DNA from 2 places in the Salinicoccus siamensis genome. Region 1 is predicted to be linked to the other one. Evidence: riboswitches for the same ligand, from Rfam matches in the RefSeq annotation. Region 1 holds a riboswitch; the other holds the start of a gene.

Region 1 (3,429 bases):
ATAATATGGGGGATGTGCACCATTATGGTTTTCCGGCTTATATCGCAATCATTTCAACTTTCATAGTAGGATTCTTCACCGGCCTTTTCGGTATCGGTGGAGGTGCACTCATGACGCCATTGATGCTTCTTGTTTTCCGTATGCCGGCAACAATCGCAATCGGGACCAGCATGATGATGGTGTTCTTCTCTGGAAGTGCGGCCGCATTCGGCCATATACTGCAGGGCAACGTCGATGTCTGGTATGCTGCCTTCATCGTACCTGCTGCCTTCCTCGGTGCCAAGATCGGGGTGATGGCGAATCGGCACTTCAACTCCGACTCGCTGGTTGTCGTCCTACGTACAGTGCTGCTGCTGCTTGGTGTCTACATGATTCTAAAGACCATCCTATAGAGGTGATTCAATGGAATTGAAACTTTTCCATACTAATGATATACACAGCAACTTATATAACTATAAAAAGATCAGTGACTTTCTGATCAACAAAAAACAACAATATAAAGATCACATGGTCTACGTCGATCTTGGGGACCATACCGATCGGGCCCATCCATATACCGAAGCGACACTCGGCAAAGGAAATGTCGAGCTGCTGAATGAAGCGGGTTGCGAGGTGGCGACGATCGGCAACAACGAAGGCATCACCTTGCAGAAAGAGGAACTTAAGACGCTATATGATGATGCTACCTTCGACGTCATCTGTGCCAATTTGCGGGAAGTGGGCAGTGCCCACCCTTACTTCAAACCTTACGTCATCAAGGAAATTAAAGGGATAAAATTCGGTTTCATCGCGGCTACAGTTGAATTCACGCCCTTCTATAAGGCACTCGGGTGGGAAGTGTCCGAAGCCTTCGACTGGATCCTCCATGCAATCCGGGAAATGAACACTGAAGTCGACTGCATCATCATGATGAGTCACCTTGGCCGTTACGATGATGAATCCCTTGCTATGATGTTCCCTGAAATCGATGTGATATTAAGTTCCCACACCCATCACCACCTTGAGGAAGGGGAGTGGGTCGGCGATACGCTGCTTGCGGCTGCCGGACGGTTCGGTGATTACGTCGGAGAAGTTACGCTCGATTTTGAAGCAGGCAAATTGGTGGATAAGCAGGCTCGTCTGTATAGCACTGACCTTCTGACGGGAACGGAAGATAAGTATTATGACAGGGGGCGCCAACTGTTGTCGACAGTCGTCAGGCATGATGTGGCGCCTATAGAAAGGCGGCTCTATTCGACAGGAAGATTCATCTCCAGACTTGCCGAAATGCTGCGGATATTCACAGATAGTGATGTCGGTCTTCTGCATACGGGGTTGATTGCGAAATCGTTTGCCGGCGGTGATCTGACCGAATACGATCTGCATAAAGTATTGCCCCATGCCATTAATGCTGTACAGATCGAATTGACTGGGCGTGAGCTGAAGGAAGTGTTCAACCAGGCCGCCCAAAATGAATTCAAGGATGAAATAGTACGTGGCCTTGGCTTCAGGGGGGATATATTCGGCTGTTTCGTCATGGATAACATCGGATACGTACAATCTGAACGGGAATACTACATCAACGGTGAAGTAATACAGGACCGTAAGACCTACAAGCTTGGAACATTGGATATGTATACGTTCGGCAGGATATTCCCCCAGTTCCGCTATTCCAATAAAGTCTATAAGATGCCTGAATTCCTGAGGGACATCGTAAAGATGTATGCCGATAAACTGTAGTTGTAATATGATGTGTATGTGCTATAATGTCATGTATTAACTTAATAACCGAAAGTAGAGGTTGCAACGACCAATAGTACCGGAAAGGAGCAGACATGCTTTGATGTTCCGGGAAAGGGGAAGTTGCCGAAGAAACCGCCTGGTAGGGGGGTATTCTGGGATCCGGTTCAATAGACCAGGTACTATCATTACGATGATGCGCTACGTAATTGTGAGGGACGTCACAGTGGCTGATTCTGTAATGCTGCTGTGGCGTCTTTTTCTTTATCATCGTAAAATCACATTCACATTTTTAATTGGAGGTTAAAAATATGCAGAGCATATTGAATTGGGAGTACATATCACTGATTCCCCCGTTACTTACATTACTGCTGGTCTTGTTGACGCGTAAGGTGGGCATCAGTCTGGGGATAGGCATAATAACATCGGCACTTGTCGTGGCAGGTGCTGACGTGACCGGCACTTTAGGTGTCATATGGGACGCTTTTCTGCTTATCTTCATAGACGGAGGCAGCATTAATACGTGGAACGCTTTCATCCTTATATTCTTAAGCCTCCTTGGCATCATGACTGCCTTCATGAACATGTCCGGTGGTGCGAAAGCCTTCACGGCCTGGGCATTGACGAAAGTGAAATCCAGAAGAGGGGCGACATTTGCTACAGCGCTACTTGGGATCATCGTCTTCATCGATGATTATTTCAGTGCATTGATCGTGGGTCAGGTAGCCAAGCCGCTCACTGATAGATATCAGGTTTCACGCGCGAAATTGGCCTATTTCATCGACACGACAGCCTCTCCCGTTTCTGTTGTGTCACCGATCTCCAGTTGGGGGGCAGGCATAATGGGACTTGTGGCGCCCCTGATAGCTGCAGCCGGGATGGTCAGTGTCACGCCATTTGAAGCGTTCATCTATATGATCCCGATGAATTTCTATGTCATCACGGCAATTGCGATGATGTTCATCGTCATCTTTGTCAAGTTCGACATCGGTGCGATGAGGAAGCATGAAACCCGTGCGATCCAGGATGGAGAGCTGTTCGGTAGTACACGTGAGGTTCCGGGTGAGACGGATGAAGACTTGCCGGTCTATGAGAAAGGGTCGGCCAAGGCGCTCATCGTACCGATATTGGGTCTTGCTGCGACAGTCATCGTATTCATGTTCATAACAGGGGTGATCGCAGGTGGATCATTTGACGTCTTCAGCATATTCGAGAACACTATGGTGACACACTCCCTCGTCCTCGGGGGAATCGTCGGGCTTGTGCTCAGCCTGTTCTATTATTTCAGGTACACAAGAAAAGACGAACATTTCGGCAAAACTGAAATTTGGCTGGGCATCAAAACGGGTTTCATGGCGATGTTTCCAGCCATTCTGGTCCTCACACTCGCTTGGATGATAGGGGATCTGATCGGTCAAATCGGTACAGGGGAATTGCTTGGTGGCATGGTTGAGAGTTCCAATATGCCGACCAGTGTACTTTTGGCGGTTGTCTTCATTGTGGCATGCCTGATGGCATTGGCCACCGGTACGAGCTGGGGTTCTTTTGGAATACTGATTCCGATTACCGGTGAGATCATGATCTCCCTGAATGAAACAGAGCTGTTGCTGCCGAGCATCGCGGCTGTACTGGCAGGTGCCGTGTTCGGGGACCACTGTTCACCGATATCCGATTCGACCATACTGTCCTCGACCGGTGCCGGATGCAACC
Region 2 (3,429 bases), 810 kb from region 1:
GGAACCGGACACTGCCTGATAGGTAGTGTAGTCGACTCTGATTAAACCGAACTTTTCCTTCAAAGGGGCGAGCACAACCACGGACTGGATTGTGGAACAGTTCGGGTTTGCTATTATCCTGCGCTTCAGTTTTGGCGAATTGATTTCCGGCACTATAAGATCAACGTCCTCATACATCCGCCAATGGCTGGAGTTGTCTATTATGATGGCGCCATTCTCTTCAAACACTGGCGCATAATGCTCACTTGTCGTCCCTCCTGCACTCATAATGACATAATCAAATTTTTCATCCGCTGATTCCTCAGTCAATGCTTGGACTGTGTACAACTTATTATGGACTTCGATTTGTCTACCTGCAGAACGCGGAGAAGAGAACAACATGAGTTCTTCCGGTTCTATTTCATACCTCTCGAACATTTCAATCATCTTATCTCCAACGACGCCTGTCGCCCCCACAATTGCAACCTTAACCATCTAAAAAACCTCCAAAATTATATGTTGAATTTTTCGGCGAGCACTTCGACTGCCTGAGTCTCGTTCTTCTTGTCGATCACATAGGAAATGCTGATTTCCGAAGTGGTCGTCTGATAAAAAGGTATACCCGATTGATGCAATGCGATAAATGCCTTGGAAGCAACACCTGTCATATCCCGCATGCCTGAACCAATGATTGAAACTTTAGCCCGATCCGTTCTGACCTCCGTCACGATTTCCCCATGCATCTCTTCAATCAACTCAAGTATTTCATGAAGCTGGAGGGAATCAGTCCCCTTTACCGTAAATGAAAGTTGAAAGCCTCCACTGTTGATGACTTGCGATATCATATCGATATTGACTTCATGACTATCAAATTGATTGAACATATCGAATATAAGCGTAGAGTCCTGTTCGGGTTCGTAAAGGGTGACATGCATCATGCTGCTGTCTAGGGCGATGCCCGTCACTGCCTTACGTTCAATGATCTCTGTCTCTTGCATAACCCATGTTCCTTTCTTTTCTGATGATGTCTGCCCCAGATAGAGGGGGATGGAATGGTTTTTGGCAATCTCTATGCAGCGTGTTTCAAGAACGCCTGCACCAAGTGCACTCATCTCCATCATCTCATCGTAGTTGATTTCATAGATTCTGCCTGCTGCACTGTAGAGTCGGGGGTCTGTTGCATAGAGGCCCTCTACATCCGTATATATCTCACAAGGTATATTGCATCGTGCAGCCAAGGCGACAGCTGTAGTGTCCGAGCCCCCGCGTCCCAGCGTTGTTATTTCTCCATCGCCGTTAATGCCTTGGAATCCTGCTATTACAACAACATCATATAATGCCAGGCTAGACTCTATGGCCTCCTGATCGATGCTCGCAATCCGGCTCTTCATATGGCCGCCAAACGTCTTTATCCCTGCCTGATAGCCAGTCATCGCTTTAGTGCGCACCCCTAGATTTTCAAGGATGATCGACAGGTAGGAGATGGTCTGCTGTTCGCCCGTCGTCAAAAGAAGCGCGACGTGATCTTCTTTGGGAGTAGAGGAGAGGGTGTTGATGTTTGTCAACAACTCATCGGTCGTCCTTCCCATGGCGCTTACCACCACTATCAGTTTTTCTCCAGATTGCACCCTTTCCTGCAATTGTTCTGCTACACTTCTGATCCTATCGAAACCACCAACTGATGAACCACCGAACTTCAAAACTTTAGCGTCCATATGTCCTCCTGTCACTGGGAGCACACACCAGAAATAATAAAAAAACAAGCCTGGCAGAATGCCAGACTTGTCTTATCCATATACAAGTGATGCACTCCATTATTAAAAAATAATGACAGACCCGTAGCTCTTAACCTCCGGATCCAATAGCAGACTGCTGCAACAGTATACTATTTCGGCATCGCACCCTTTCACCAGCTTAAAGTTCGCAGACTTCAACAAGTGGCTACTCATGATTGATGCGCCTCATCCAAACATATTTTATTTGTAGATATGATTATACATAGACAGCCAATATAAGTAAACTGTTTTTTGTATTTTTTAAAATTATCTCTCAATTAAGATTTTATGAGACCTTTATCTTTCAAGTATTCCTCATAGCTTGATTCTTTGACGATTGCACCTTTATCCTGCAGGTCAATCACTTTATTGGTGATGGTGTTAATGAATTCGAAGTCGTGTGAAGTGAATATAATAGAACCTTTGAAATCTTTCAACCCATCATTCACAGCTGTAATGCTTTCAAGATCCAAGTGGTTTGTCGGCTCGTCAAGAAGGACCACGTTGGCTTTCGATAACATCATCTTAGAGAGCATGGCACGAACTTTTTCTCCCCCTGAAAGGACATTTGCTTTCTTCTTAGCTTCTTCACCACTGAAAAGCATACGGCCTAAAAATCCACGGAGGAAAGTTTCTGTCTGCTCCTCTGGAGGTGCATATTGACGCAACCAATCCACCAAGTTTGTATTCACGCCTTCAAAATAAGCTGAATTGTCTTTTGGCATATAGCTTTGACTTGTTGTCACGCCCCATCTAACTTCTCCTTCATCAGGTGTGATTTCACCAGCCAATATGCGGAGGAAAGTAGTGCGGGCAATTTCGGATGAACCGATTAAAACTGCCTTATCGTAAGGGTCGAGCGTCAAATTGATGTCATCCAACACCTTGACGCCATCGACGCTATGGCTAAGCCCTTTAATGTAGAGGAGGTCATTGCCGATTTCACGTTCTGGTGTAAACTTGACGAATGGATATTTTCTTGACGATGGCTTGATGTCATCCAATTCGATTTTTTCCAAGGTCTTCTTACGGCTTGTCGCCTGCTTGGACTTGGAGGCGTTGGCACTGAAACGTGCAACGAAATCTTTCAATTCTTTGATTTTCTCTTCTTTTTTCTTATTCTGGTCCTGTGCCATTTGCTGGGCGAGTTGACTGGATTGGTACCAGAAATCATAGTTGCCCACATAAAGCTCAATCTTACCAAAGTCAAGGTCCGCAATATGGGTACATACATTATTAAGGAATCGACGGTCGTGGGAAACCACGATAACAGTATTATCAAAATTGATGAGGAACTCCTCAAGCCACTGGATCGCTTCTATATCGAGGCCGTTGGTCGGCTCATCGAGAAGTAGGACATCCGGGTCGCCGAACAGGCTTTGGGCCAGCAGGACCTTGACTTTCTGATTATTTTCGAGCTCGGACATATTCTTATCGACCAAGTCAGATTTTATACCCAGTCCATGGAGCAGGCTTTCAGCATCAGCTTCAGCTGTCCATCCACCCATCTCGCCATATTCGCCTTCAAGCTCGGCTGCACGTATGCCATCTTCATCAGAAAAGTCCGGTTTCATGTAGATTTCGTTCTTTTCATTCATTATGTCCCAAAGTTTCGAGTGTCCCATCATGACGACATCCAATACACGCTGATCTTCATAACCGAAATGGTCCTGTT

Evidence for each region. Region 1 has a riboswitch for lysine ahead of ACZ5LF_RS09460 (Na+/H+ antiporter NhaC family protein). Riboswitches for the same ligand answer to the same signal wherever they lie in the genome.
Region 2: another riboswitch for lysine. It lies ahead of ACZ5LF_RS05365 (aspartate kinase); the one in region 1 lies ahead of ACZ5LF_RS09460 (Na+/H+ antiporter NhaC family protein).

Annotation. Positions count from the first base shown of each region.
Region 1 covers NZ_AP043765.1:1,850,247-1,853,675, reverse strand. Annotated here, with positions in the region: gene ACZ5LF_RS09470 (sulfite exporter TauE/SafE family protein) at 1-392, shown strand, start outside; gene ACZ5LF_RS09465 (bifunctional metallophosphatase/5'-nucleotidase) at 403-1,719, shown strand; lysine riboswitch at 1,767-1,931, shown strand; gene ACZ5LF_RS09460 (Na+/H+ antiporter NhaC family protein) at 2,031-3,429, shown strand, end outside.
Region 2 covers NZ_AP043765.1:1,037,213-1,040,641, reverse strand. Annotated here, with positions in the region: gene ACZ5LF_RS05370 (aspartate-semialdehyde dehydrogenase) at 1-474, opposite strand, end outside; gene ACZ5LF_RS05365 (aspartate kinase) at 492-1,694, opposite strand; lysine riboswitch at 1,776-1,952, opposite strand; gene ACZ5LF_RS05360 (ABC-F family ATP-binding cassette domain-containing protein) at 2,033-3,429, opposite strand, start outside.